DNA from 3 places in the Prochlorococcus sp. G5PB11 genome. Region 3 is predicted to be linked to each of the others. Evidence: predicted binding sites of a transcription regulator. Region 3 holds the regulator's gene; each other region holds the start of a gene.
What was found. The regulator NtcA, encoded in region 3, controls nitrogen genes in cyanobacteria. The targets are predictions, from matches to a motif close to GTANCNNNNGNTAC.

Region 1 (4,682 bases), 410 kb from region 3:
CCTGCCTCTGCTTCTTGCCAATCAACTTTTTCAAGTCGTTCCATCGATCTTCTAACTTCTTTTAATAACTCTTGATCAATTGGAAAATTATCGGGGACAACTTCTGGTGCAAAAACTTCCATTAATTTAGTACTCAACTCTTTATGAGCTAAGCCAGCCAGTGTTTTCCCCTGTTGAAGAGTGTGATAAGCAAATTTTTTAAGGCTTGGCGTTGCCATAAACCGTTGATTAATTTTTTTTATTATCTAACAGATTCGATTGATTAGTGACCAGTTAACTAAAAAAAAAATTAAGGAGAATGCAAAATTCTTGCTTTGTCCCTAATTTTTTTAGCTTTAATTTTATAGTTAAGAGTTTGCTTTAGGCGTCGTAGTACATAGTGAATTCATGAGGGTGTGGTCTTTGCCTTAACTGTTGAACTTCTTCGTATTTAAGATCTATCCAGTTGTCAATGAAATCGTTGGTAAATACTCCTCCTTCAGTTAAATATTTGTTGTCACTTTTCAATGCCTCCAATGCATCATTCAACGAGGATGGAACAGTATCTATTTTTGATAATTCTTCTGAAGGAAGTTCGAAAAGGTCAACATCAACTCCATCACCAGGATCGATTTGATTTTTGATCCCATCAATACCTGCCATCATCATTGCAGAGAAAGCAATGTAAGGGTTGGCTAATGCATCACCGGATCGGAATTCAAGTCTCTTTGCCTTTGGACTTGGCCCAGTCAAAGGAATTCTGACGGCCGCTGATCTATTGCCCTGTGAATAAACTAAATTAACAGGTGCTTCAAAACCAGGAACTAATCTTTTGTAACTGTTGGTAGTTGGGTTTGTAAATGCAAGGAATGAAGGCGCATGTTTCAGGATCCCTCCTATGTACCATTTAGCTGTTTGAGATAAATTGGCATAAGTACCTTCTCCGAAGAATAAAGGCTGACCACTTTTCCATAAACTTTGATGAACATGCATTCCTGTTCCATTGTCATTGAAAACTGGCTTAGGCATGAAAGTTGCGGTCTTGCCATATTTCTTGGCTACATTTCTGACAATGTATTTATAAATCATCACATTGTCTGCAGCGTTGATTAGGGGTGCGAATTTCATCCCTAGTTCATGCTGCCCAGCTCCTGCTACTTCATGGTGATGTTTTTCAATAGGTATTCCTAGTTCACCCATCAAAAGAAGCATTTCAGACCTCATGTCTTGAGCAGTGTCATTTGGAGAGACAGGGAAATATCCTTCTTTGAGTTGAATCTTGTATCCAAGGTTGCCACCCTCCTCAACTCTACCTGTGTTCCAGGGAGCTTCAATGGTGTCTACGCTATAAAAACTCCCACCTTCACCTGAATTGTATCGAACGTCATCAAAAATAAAGAATTCTGGTTCAGGGCCAAAGAATGCAGCATCTGCGACACTAGTGCTTCCTAAATAATCCAATGCTTTTTGTGCCAAAGCTCTTGGACATCTGGAATATGGTTCTCCACTTCTTGGCTCCTGAATTGAACAAATTAAGCTAAGAGTTTTGTGATGGTAGAAAGGGTCTATCCAGCTTGTTGATGGATCTGGAACCATAGCCATATCTGATTCGTTTATAGCTTTCCATCCGCGAATAGAAGAACCATCAAAAGCGAGACCTTCTGAGAAAGAGCTTTCTTCAATAAGATCTGAAGTTACGGTTAAATGTTGCCATTTGCCATGTAAGTCAGTGAATTTTAGATCTATTAGCTCAATGCCCTCATCCTTAATTTGACGAAGAACATCTTGAGAGGTCTTACTCATGATCAATTTGATTTACAAACATAGTTAATCAATTATGAACGTAATAAGCTATTGCATCTCCTTTTGTATCAAGAAGCACTTTTTTTAGATTTTTAACAGAAAAATATGATTGTTTTTTGGCTTCTAGGGCATATCTAGCAAATTCCTATTGCAATCCCTAAAAAAAACACCCCGACTTTGCCTATCGCCTTTTAGGCTCAAATATATATACCGATCTGTTTTCTTGGCCACTCAAATTCTTCCTTCTGTTGATAATCAACATCGTAAAGATTTTGGTCCAACTGTTTCCCCTGAAAGGTTATTACTTGGGCCAGGCCCATCAAATGCAGATCCTGCTGTTTTGAGAGCGCTCTCTCAGCCACCAATTGGTCATTTAGATCCTTTTTATGTGGCCTTGATGAGTGAGGTGCAAGAGTTACTTAGATATGCGTGGCAAACCAGTAATCGATTAACACTCCCTATGAGTGGGACAGGAAGCGCCGCGATGGAGGCAACACTGGCAAATGTAGTCGAGCCAGAGGATACGGTTTTAGTAGCCATAAAAGGATATTTTGGCCATCGTCTTGCTGATATGGCAGGCAGATATAAGGCAAATGTAGAAACCATTCATAAAGATTGGGGTAATGCTTTTTCACTTGATGAAATAGAAGATGCATTGAAAAAACATAATCCAGCAGTTTTAGCAATTGTTCATGCCGAAACTTCAACAGGTGTTTGTCAACCCATGGATGGAATTGGTGATTTATGCAGAAAATATAATTGTTTACTTCTTGTTGATACTGTAACTTCTTTGGGAGGTGTTCCTCTTTATTTGGATAAGTGGAAAATTGATCTGGCTTACAGTTGCAGTCAAAAAGGATTAAGTTGCCCGCCAGGATTAGGACCTTTTTCAATGAATGAGAGGGCTGAAAATAAAATGAGCAAAAGAAAAGATAAGGTTCCTAACTGGTATTTAGATGTATCTTTACTTAATAAATATTGGGGTAGTGATCGTGTATATCATCACACTGCTCCAGTAAACATGAATTTTGGTATTCGAGAAGCGCTTAGATTGTTAGCTAAAGAAGGATTGGAAGTTTCATGGGATAGACATAGAAAGAATGCAGAATCGCTTTGGAATTCTTTGGAAAATATTGGCTTAGAGTTACATGTCGAAGAAGAATTACGCTTACCTACTCTTACTACTGTGAAAATACCTAACGGTGTTGATGGCAAGGCTTTTACGAATCATTTACTAAGTAACTTTGGTATTGAAATAGGAGGTGGTCTTGGTGATCTGGCTGGAAAAGTATGGAGAATAGGATTAATGGGATATAACTCGACTTCTACAAATGTAGATAGAATATTAAATATTTTCGAAACTGAACTACCTAAGTTTAGATAATATATTTTCTTTGGTTAACTCTTTTATCTTTGAACCAATCCACGATAATCTTTCTTGATTCTTCTTCCATTAGACCTCTCTCGATAATCATTTTGTGATGGGCACTTTTATGTTCCGCGAGATTTATAGTTCCACCTAGTGCTCCTCTTTTTGGGTCTTCCGATCCATAGATTATCTTTCCCATCCTTGCTTGTATTAAAGCGCCTGCGCACATTGGACATGGCTCTAGATTTACTATCAATGTACAGTCATTAAATCTCCAATCACTATTTATCCAAGAAGCTTGTCGGAGTGCTATTAACTCAGCATGACCTAAAGGATCTTTCATTTTTTCCCTTCTATTGCCCCCATAGCCAATACATCTTCCTCTTTTGTCGAGAATAACTGCAGCAATAGGGACTTCACCTCTCTCTCCTACAAGGTTTGCTTTGGTAAGCAATCTTCTCATCCACTGTATTTTTTCTTCCTGACTTAGAGCGATTGGGTTTGACAATTTTTAGATCTTTGGAGAATTATCAAATAAAATGTTTATCTACAGATTAATCATTTTTTTGGTTTGAACTTGATTATCCAATACCACAAATAGAGACTTATTTTCTTTGGACCCTTTCGCATCTCCTCACAATTTAGATAGAGAATTGCAATCTTTACTTGCAGAAGCCTCAAGTAATCTTTGTGATTGGTTTGCTGAGTCGGGTAGTCAATCTCCATTTCCTGACTCCGTTGAATTGCCTGATGTTTATCCAGGGAGAGAAGGCGTCTCTAATAATGTTTTGTTGAGCGAACTTAAATTGATAATGAATGGTTCCTATCGACCATCCCATCCAGGATCGCTTGCTCATTTAGACCCACCCCCTTTATCAGCTTCAATAGTAGGAGAACTGATTTGTGCAGGTTTAAACAATAATCTTTTAGCAGAAGAATTATCGCCCAGCTTGTCATCTTTAGAAAGAAACCTTTGCAAATGGTTTTGTCAGAGATTGGGTTTGGGTAATTCGTCTGGAGGGGTAGCAGCTAGCGGAGGAAGTTTAAGTAATTTAATGGCTTTAGTAATGGCAAGAAATATTGCTGGTTTAGCAAGCGATCCTAGTGCTGTCTTTTTTGCTAGTGATGATTGTCATATTTCATTCTTGAAAGCTCTAAGGATTATGGGCTTAAAAAAGGAATCTTTACAAAGAATTCCTACAGATGAAAATGGTGAATTAAAAATTTCTTGTTTACGTTCAAGTTTAAATAAAATTAAATCTCAAGGGAAGAAATGCTTTGCTGTAGTCGCTACAGCAGGAACCACTGTAAGAGGAGCTATTGATCCACTGTCTGAAATTGCTCAATTTTGTCAAAAAGAGAAAGTTTGGCTTCATGTTGATGCCGCAATAGGTGGAATTTTTGGTCTATCTCCAATTACCGCAGAAATTGTTAAAGGGTTAGGTTCCGCTGACTCCTTAACCGTTAACCCACAAAAATTATTGGGAATCGCAAAAACTTCTTCTCTGTTACTTGTAGCTAATAAAAACCA
Region 2 (4,682 bases), 740 kb from region 3:
TTAATTCCTTAAAAAGTGTTTGTTTGACTAATAACGTTTCGTCTTTAATAAAACCTGACCATTCACTAGAGTCATGGTTTGGATCTCCACCAAAATAAAAGTTTTCAAAGCACTCAATTAATATTTTTCTAGACGGAGCTGAAAAAGAAAGATTGTTTGTTTGTACATGTCTATTAATCATTTCTAGGCTCAAATCCCAATCATTGTTCCAACAGCCTTCACTTTTTATAGAATCAATATCTTCTATCGAGGGCCTCCACCCACTAAAAAAATTTACAGTTTCTTGGATAGCCAATCGATAGCTGTTTGTTACGTCACGAATCACCCCATCTATATCAAATAAAATTAGGCCAATATTATTCATCATTGAGTTTTTCTTTTGATTAGAGATGTTCAATGAAATTTGTTGTTTAGTTGAAGCTTAAGTTCTAATTCACGATCTTTGAGACCTTTTTCATTTTTAATAATTCGATTACCGACCCATGCAATTCCTATCCCTAAGGTTGCGGGTATACCAATTACTGAAAATCTTGTAAGGCTTTGCATTTTTTTTTACTCGATAATAAAAAAGATTTGTTTTAGTCTTCTTTGAAGTTAACAAGCAATTTTAACAATTAAAATATTAAGTGAATTTCAACTTGTTTTGGTTCTTCTTAAATCTCTCCATAAGCAGGCCATCAAATAGAAATAACCAGCCATTGAAATTATAAAAAATGATGTCATCAGCTTTGCTCAGCAGTGGACATTTGAAAAATTGAAGCAGAACTAACTACTAAAAGTATTCCAAATAAAATTATGTGATATGGAGTAAGCATGTTAAAAAAACAAAAACCAACAAGAATCTAACCAACAAACTAAGTCGATGTTGTAGTGCAATGCGAAGATTTTGGGGGTGGTTACACCAATATTTGAGAATATGAGTTAAAACAATACTGAATAAGTTGGCATGTAATGGTTAGTTTCCTTTTCTTAATACTAAAGCCAGTACTCTTTTTGATGTTGAAAAAATTTTTCAAGAAGCAAATGAAAGCTTTTATTATCAGTGCAATTGAGTGGCTAGTTCTTCAAACAGACAATGATTTAGACGATAAGATTCTTGCGAAGGTGAAAAGTGGAATGAAATTGGGTGTCGTTTGATCAAATGCTTAAGCAAGTGGTAAATGGATTTACATTATTGACTCCATGCAAAACACATTTATATCTGTTGTTAGGTGACTGTAAACTATGACTGAAAAATGTGAAACGAAGTGGTTACCCACTGAAGATCAAATCGATAACATCATTATTCCAGCAATGCAGGGAACGGCACAGCAATACGCTAACAATGCTAGTGATCTCCAATGTCCTCCTGCATTTATCGCACTAATGCTTCGAGATATTGCTGATACTTTTGAAGAAAATGCAATAATAGGAGACAAAGGTTGTGATTGTTGTTAAACCACCTTCAATTCGTCTACTAATTAAAAGTCAGCAAGTTAACTACCCAGTTGTACCAATAAGGTATTTTGTTTGATACTTTTTTATTTGCCTATTAAGCACAAGTAACGAGTATTACCAGAACTTTTTGTGTACTGCTTGCCTTGTTCCTCGCATTGAGACATGTTTTTAATTTCTATTTTTTTCTATTCCGTAAGTACTGTTTTGAAGGATCAACCAAGAACTTTCGGCTTGTGTATTCATAGCTGTCAAAAACATAGCCGATGACAAAAATAATAAATTGCGTTTTATAGAACTTCTCCTAATGTTCAACTCTATCCATAATCAATTCACGTTTTTGGAGAGATTTCCTCTTTTTGTACCCGAACTGGTTAGCACTACCTGAACCGACCTTTAGGTATAGATTATTCCTGGTTATATTCCCAACAGTTGATTCAAATTTCTAAACATTTTAGCAATGACAGCAATTAATAAAATTACTGCCGCTAAGCTTTTAGTTTTAATAAACCTTCCTCTTTTGGTTTTAATAGCAGGTGTTTACCAAATAGGTTCTGCAGTAATAGTTTAATTATTGTTTTAGTTGATTATTGTTTCTGGTTATGGTCAGATGGATTCCTTCCCAAAAGCAAAAGTCAGGTTTAATAAGTAGAAAATTCGAATTTTTAATTGATGAGTTAGCTGAATTGCAGGTTGAGCTTGATTGCCCAGATGAATTCATATTTGATTTCCTTGAAGTTGTTAAAAATCGTTGGTCATCAGATAGTTTTCATTCAAATGCTAGGCAGCATAAAAGAGATAATCCAAGCTCCTACTGAAAATGCGAAATGAAAGTTGGCTTGTGAAAAAAGATCGAGTTTGGGCAATGAGGTTTTTAAAAGATAAACACCCTGATGAAGACGGAACTACATACATAAGTGTTCACTACGCAAGCTGCAGGCTCAGATTCCTACACGGAATTACTCCTCATGTTCAATTACATGAAAGTGAGAAGCTAACTTATGAAAAAGCAAGAGACCTATGGAGGTCGTCAGTGGAAACAGAATGGGAAGTCTCTAATAAACCCTTATGGGAGACCTCTTAAAGCTTAAAAAAAATTAGCAGAATTCTATTTTAAGTGGATATTTAAGAAAAAAAGATTTTGAAATTTGAGTATATACCACTAGATAGTTTTGTATCCAGATGAACTACACGTCCCGTCCATGCATAACATAATAGTTTTTGTAGCAACCGCTACCAAAACGTTCAACTCGTTACTTAGCGAGCCGCATCTCGATTTAAGCCAAGGAACGGGGACTTAAATCAACATTCGGAGTATGGATGATGACAACTCTTCTATATCGTGGACAAAACTATGTCCAGCACAAAGAGCAAAAAGCTCAAAAGGATTGTGTTGAGCTTACTTACAGGCGAAATCACTACAACACATGCAGAAGCGATGCTAAGTCTGAGCTAAACTGCCAATTGGCTTATCGCGGTCATCGCTATCAACATTAGTTTGTTAATTCTTTTTATTAGGCCCTGCTAGGCAGGGCCTTTTTTTTTGCTTAGATAATTCTTGTTTGGTTGAGCAGCTATTAACTCGTACAAAGTTTATTTTTGTTAGCCCTCATAAACTTTGCAAGTAGATGCTGTTGGATGATTACTACATTCTTTTTCCCAAAACTCATCTCTAGTTTCATTGGGAACCGTGTAAGAGAAATCATGCATTGTTCGAATATCACTTAATGCATTTTTGATTATGTTCAAAGGAGTTTTTAGTTTCATAACCCTCCGTATCGGTATATAGATGTTCTAATCGATCTTGTTAAATTTATACACCTCGTCTTTTACTCAAGTTGAATTAACTATTAGTCGTTAACGAATCAAAGATAAGAATTATGGGAGTAGAGGCTATGCTTGAAGCTTTACCAAGTTAAAAAAATATAGTCTGTGGTTATATTATTAGTTAATAATCAATTGATTGTCTCATTTTCTAAATGGTTGTGTAGTAATGAATAATCTTGGATTGAACGATGATAAACGCATTTGAAGTCTATTTACCAATCTGGATATAAGTAATCGTCTCCTATGGGCTCTTCATAGAATTGACCAACTTCAATTCCGAAAAAATATTTTGATAGTTTTGCGAAAAAATTTTCCATTTAAATAAAAAAACGGTCTGTGCAGACTCAGACCGTTAGCGAATTACTTCTTTCCTATCTAAATACATTATTTTAGTTAGTGCGATAGTAAGGAATACCCAACTAATTTGTTTAAGTACAAGCCTAGTCTGTATTAATTGGAATGAGCACTGATAAAGGAGGGCGGTTCAAACTTTTTTTGGAGTTTGAATAATTTATTTACTTTATTCTTTAAAAAGGAACCAAAACCCAAATCAATAAAAATATATAGAAATAGGGAATAGCAAAAAACCACATAGAAAATAAGATGACATATGAATGTGTCTATGAGATCAGATTCTTTTTCATTAGTTGTTTGTTCTTCAACATCTATCTTGGGTGACGTGAATTCACTTATTGAATTAATTGCTATTGGCTCAACCCACCCAAACTGAGCTAGTTCTTGATCGATTATTTTTAGCGTTGAAGTCATAAAAAAGGTGAATATTCAAATATTCACCTTTTTATCGTGTTGAAAATCAAGTTCTAGGTCAACGTTACATTTTTTGGCTTTTTATCTTATTTTGCTTGTAGACGAACACATAATTCCAGTTAATTTCTTCCATTGCATCTTTGAACTGCAAGCATGTTTGCATCCGCATGATTCTTTTCTGTTTTCCAAATCTTATTTGATGTTTGACCAATACAAGCAACTTCGGCTGCGTTTTTTATTCCTACTGGTACTTGAGTTAAAGCCAAGATCATTAAGGCAAAACCTGTTCTAGGTGCATGAATATTTAATTGTAAGCTTTTTAGCCAGTTTTTCATAGGGATAGATCAATTTCTTTTTTAATAATCATTTATAGCTAATTTTGGTATGTATGCTTGGGTTGGTTGAAATGTCTCAAAGGCAAAAGACGAAAATTTAATTAAAAATGTTATTTCCAGAAATAGAACCTAAGGAACAAGGGATATTAAAAGTGAGCCCTCTACACTCAATCTACTGGGAAAGAAGCGGCAATCCAAATGGATCTTCTGTTTTAATTGTTCATGGCGGTCCAGGTGGTGGGAGTAGTCCTTCTTATAGAAGATATTTTGACCCAATGAAATTCAATATTGTTCAATTTGATCAAAGAGGATGTGGTA
Region 3 (4,682 bases):
ATGTCTTAGGTAGATTTTCAAAAGAAGAATTTATAGTATTAAATTTGATCATTCAGGAAATTATTAGTTGTATTGATTCAATCACATCAAACAATTGGGAAAATATAACTACTCGACTAAATTCTTACAAGCCTGAAAAATCATAACTGTTTGAGAATGAATAACAAACCATCCACTACTGCATATCTTCAAATTCATAAGCAATGCTTTAATCAAAAGAAGGTTGAAGGGATTGTTCGTGCAGGGGATTTCGAATGGAGTTTTATTTGGGCTTTTCACAGGGGACAACTTTTTGTAGAACCACCACTTGGAAGAGCCTTAATAAAAGATGCCTTAGAAAGGTATTTAGTAAAAGCTGATTACAAACTTGAGTCTGGCGGAGATTACATTTTTACAGTTAGGGCCAAATTTTAATATCTAGATTATCAGGCCAGATCAATGAAGATTTTAAAAAATCTTCCAATAAAATCAAAGCGACAATGGCATCAAGATTTTCAGGAGGGAAAAGGATTTCTTTCGGAAGCCAACGAATAAAATAATTTGGGGGCCAAATTTCCCAATATCGAAACCTTGCTCGTAAAGTTGATCCTTTTTCATTCACATAATTTAGATCAAAAAATTTTTTTCGTTTTAATTCATTCTTTATATACTTACAATTTGTTCCATCACCAATGATTATCTTACTGATATCATAATCTTCACTCCAAAACGAAACTAAATCAGAAAATTTATTTAACGAAGTTATCCCTGCTTCAATTACTTTTCTGGACTTAATATCAGCCAACAATAAGCCACATTTTTTATTACCTGGATCTATTGATATATAAAAACTCATTTAATTCTTGCTTCTAATAATTTCTTCTAAAGACTTTAGCTCTAATGATACAGAGACTTTATCTGCACTTTGATGAGTATCAACAGCTCTAGCAATTATTTGAAATTGTCCCTTTTTTTTACTAACTAGATACTTTCCTAAATTATTAATTTGATTAGCATTAATTTGCAACTCAGAACTTAACGATCCTCGTCGCCTAACCTCTGCCAAAGTTGAAGCCATTAAAAGATTAATCTTTTTACTAATCGATTCAGAGTCAGAATCAGATAAAGATATATTTTCTAAAGCAATAACCTCTCCTTTACTTGTAATAATTTTATTTAATGTGACCTCTGGAAATGCATAAACATAATTTTCACCTCTAAGTATATTTCCTGCTGATTTAATTCTAACAACCCAACTTCTGTTATCAGATATTTTACTCTCAAGCTTCTCAATATCATCTTTACGAACTAATAATATCCTTCTATAATTAGATTGATTTGTTTTTACTAAATTAAAAGCATAAAGATTAGCTTGCTGCAATAAACTTTCGATAATTTTTTTTATATCACTATTTTTATTTAATTTAATGGTCTTAGTTACTAAAGTCTGGCCACTAGTTATTACTACATTTCCACTTCTAAAAGCATATAAATTTTTTTCTAATTTTTTTAATTCTTTTTCACTATCTATAATCTTTTCTCGAATATCCTCTAATTGAAATAATCCGACCCTTAAATCTCTATCAAATACAATCATTGTTGCAAATGAAATAGCACTAATAATACTTCCAGTAAAAACAGTTATTAAAACAGCAGTACTTTTTGGTCTTAATTTAAAGATACTTAAACGAGCCTTACCAACTCTAGAACCTAAGCGATCTCCTAAAGTAGATAGTATTCCACCTAGGATTAATATTAAAAGAATTTTCAGCCAGACTGTCACAGAAAGAAAGAAGAAGTGGAATTAAGCAAACCTCCTAAACCTTAGTATGCAATGGCCTTCAATTAAATCTTTTTGCTAAGGCTATTGGATCGAATATAGTTATCTTTTTCCTATCTATTGCCAACAATGATGAACTTTTTAACTCACCAAGTAGTCGTGTAATAGTTACTCTGGTTGAACCAATAGCTTCAGCAATAGCTTGATGTGAAAGCCTTAAGTCAATTGTTACACCTTTTTCCCCAGGTACACCAAAGTCCCTGCACAAAACCAGCAAAAAACTGGCAAGCCGAGAAGACATATCTCTATGAGTTAAAGTTTCAATCATTGTCTCAGTTTGAAGTACTCGACTGGATAGACCTTGTAGAAGAAGCAAACCAACTGAAGCATCTTGCTCAATTGCATTCCTTACCGAAGTTGCGGGGGCCGCTACGAGTTCCACACGAGTAAATGCAACTGCATGATAAAAACGATCTGATCTATTCCCTGTCAATAAAGATAAAACTCCGAAAAGACTATTTTCCCTCAATAAAGCAACTGTAATTTCTTCACCCGTTTCATATACCCTGCTCAAGCGAACAGCACCACGCCTAATCAAGTAAACCCTTTCTGCTGGATCGCCAGGGAAAAAAATTGTTTTTGACCTATCTACGACTTCAGTAGAGACACCATCTAAAGACTTAATTACTTCCAACAAAGTGTTGGTTGGAGGCAAAGAATTTGATGATGAATTAACAGCCATATGGCTATTTTTTTGTTGGTTGAAACGGGTAAAGCCACGAAATGAAGTGACCATATTTAATTGATCGTTCTGAGAACATTAATAAGTTGTGAAAAAACGATATGTAGCCATGGCGACTTTTTTCACCCTTAATCCCCATCTCAATTTCTTTCCTCGTTCTGAATTCTACTATTTAAAATCCGCATGCTTAAAAATAAACTTGAAAAGTATTCAAAAAATTGGTCTATAGATTTAAACCCCTTCAAAGCTCCGAAGAATCTTAAAAGTTAAAAAATTTTACCTCATACACCACAGATAGTGTTCTTTGGTTGATTACAAATTTTAAAGCGCTAGATTAAAATTACGACGTTACGATCGAATTTGAGATGAATGCAGGATCAAGCATCAATGCTCAACGAGAGGATTTGTCACTAGCCAAAGGGCCTTCTCTTAGGGCTCTTCCAGATAGAAAACCTTTACAACTAGTTAAAACACAAGGCCAATTACAAATACACACCTCTCCTTTTAGAGGTAGTTTTTCTATTGTTCTAAGCGAGGCGCTACGATCTGCAGGCTTGGGAAGCAAAGTTTTAATATCTCAGTTCTTGAAAGGCGGAGTCAATCAAGGTCCCCATGGAGCAGTAAATCTTTGTGGTCGACTGGAGTGGTTAAGACCAGCTATTGAAACTTGCTTACCTGGAGAGTTGCCAGAAGAAAATTTATCTTTTAAGAAAAAACATGAAGAGAAAGCAATTAAAGAACTATGGGAATTTTGTAAAAAACGTATAGTTGAAAAAAAGTTAGACAAAATCGTACTTGATGAAATTGGTATGGCAATTAGCCTTGGTTTGATAGAAGAAACTGATTTGATTTCTATGATCAATAACCGCCCATCATCTACAGATATTATTCTTACGGGACAATCAATTCCTCCTAAAGTGATTGAGATGGCTGATCAAATTACCGAATTACGCTGCAATTAAATGTTAAAGAACGATCGTTGGATTTCACAGCAAGCTTCTTTAGGAATGCTTGAACCATTTCAAGAAAAACTAATAAGGCATCTTGAACCTGAATCAAAAAAATCACCTGTTTTAAGCTTTGGTTGCTCATCTTATGGATACGATTTGCGTCTATCCTCAAAAGAATTTTTGATTTTCAAACATGTTCCAGGAACAGTAATGAATCCAAAAAAATTTAATCCTGCGAATCTAGAACCTACCGATTTAAAAGAAGATCAGGATGGTAAATATTTTATTTTACCTGCTCACTCTTATGGTCTTGGAGTGGCATTAGAGAAAATGAAAGTCCCTCCAAATATTACTGTTATTTGTCTTGGCAAAAGTACTTATGCTCGCTTAGGAATAATTGTCAATACAACTCCTGCAGAAGCAAGCTGGGAAGGTCATCTAACACTTGAATTTAGTAACAGTTCTGGGGCGGACTGCAGGATTTATGCTGATGAAGGAATTTGTCAATTACTTTTCTTTGAAGGTGACCCTTGTGAGACTACTTATAACGATAGGCAAGGCAAATATCAACATCAACAAGAAAAAGTAACCTTAGCAAAAGTTTGAATATGAGTCTTGTTCAATTAATAACTTCTACACCAGATGCTGAGAAAAACATGGCATACATAGCCAGAGTTAGTAATCCAAAAAATCAAGATAATGAAGACTTTAGTAAATTATTGGCATATTGCATCAAAAATGAACATTGGAGTGTGTTTGAGCAAGCTTATATGACTTTACAAATAGAAACCACAAGAGGAATTGCAGCACAAATATTGAGACATCGATCATTTACTTTTCAAGAATTCTCGCAACGTTATGCAGATAGTAGAGCTCTTGGAGAAATACCTCTACCTGAATTGAGAAGGCAAGATAATAAAAATAGACAAAATTCAATTTCAGATTTATCAGAAAAAATTATAAATCAATTTAATGAAAAGATAAAACGTCAATTCAATCTAAATAAACAACTTTATGAAGAAATGCTAGAAGCAGGAATAGCAAAAGAATGTGCGAGATTTGTACTTCCACTTGCTACACCAACTAGGATTTACATGACAGGTTCATGTCGTTCTTGGATTCATTACATAAATCTACGAACTGGCCATGGGACCCAAAAAGAACATATGGATATTGCACAAGAGTGCAAAAATATTTTTTCGAAAGAATACCCAGTGGTTTCATCAGCTTT

Region 1: the regulator NtcA is predicted to act here: its motif matches at 1,848-1,861, upstream of glnA (type I glutamate--ammonia ligase).
Region 2: the regulator NtcA is predicted to act here: its motif matches at 2,658-2,671, upstream of AC6EI0_RS02820 (DUF4278 domain-containing protein).

Annotation. Positions count from the first base shown of each region.
Region 1 covers NZ_CM186287.1:144,389-149,070, forward strand. The annotation lists gene AC6EI0_RS00745 (class I SAM-dependent methyltransferase) at 1-218, opposite strand, end outside; gene glnA (type I glutamate--ammonia ligase) at 361-1,782, opposite strand; gene AC6EI0_RS00755 (pyridoxal-phosphate-dependent aminotransferase family protein) at 2,006-3,166, shown strand; gene AC6EI0_RS00760 (nucleoside deaminase) at 3,159-3,614, opposite strand; gene AC6EI0_RS00765 (pyridoxal phosphate-dependent decarboxylase family protein) at 3,766-4,682, shown strand, end outside.
Region 2 covers NZ_CM186287.1:468,692-473,373, reverse strand. The annotation lists gene AC6EI0_RS02845 (TIGR01548 family HAD-type hydrolase) at 1-364, opposite strand, end outside; gene AC6EI0_RS02840 (hypothetical protein) at 394-546, opposite strand; gene AC6EI0_RS02835 (hypothetical protein) at 1,225-1,437, shown strand; gene AC6EI0_RS02830 (hypothetical protein) at 2,037-2,252, shown strand; gene AC6EI0_RS02825 (DUF1651 domain-containing protein) at 2,255-2,518, shown strand; gene AC6EI0_RS02820 (DUF4278 domain-containing protein) at 2,755-2,931, shown strand; gene AC6EI0_RS02815 (hypothetical protein) at 3,037-3,201, opposite strand; gene AC6EI0_RS02810 (hypothetical protein) at 3,712-4,029, opposite strand; gene AC6EI0_RS02805 (hypothetical protein) at 4,149-4,364, opposite strand; gene pip (prolyl aminopeptidase) at 4,472-4,682, shown strand, end outside.
Region 3 covers NZ_CM186287.1:1,625,209-1,629,890, reverse strand. The annotation lists gene pth (aminoacyl-tRNA hydrolase) at 1-146, shown strand, start outside; gene AC6EI0_RS09415 (DUF3146 family protein) at 157-414, shown strand; gene AC6EI0_RS09410 (RuvC family protein) at 398-835, opposite strand; gene AC6EI0_RS09405 (DUF3084 domain-containing protein) at 836-1,762, opposite strand; gene ntcA (global nitrogen regulator NtcA) at 1,821-2,555, opposite strand; gene AC6EI0_RS09395 (cob(I)yrinic acid a,c-diamide adenosyltransferase) at 2,867-3,463, shown strand; gene dcd (dCTP deaminase) at 3,464-4,057, shown strand; gene thyX (FAD-dependent thymidylate synthase) at 4,060-4,682, shown strand, end outside.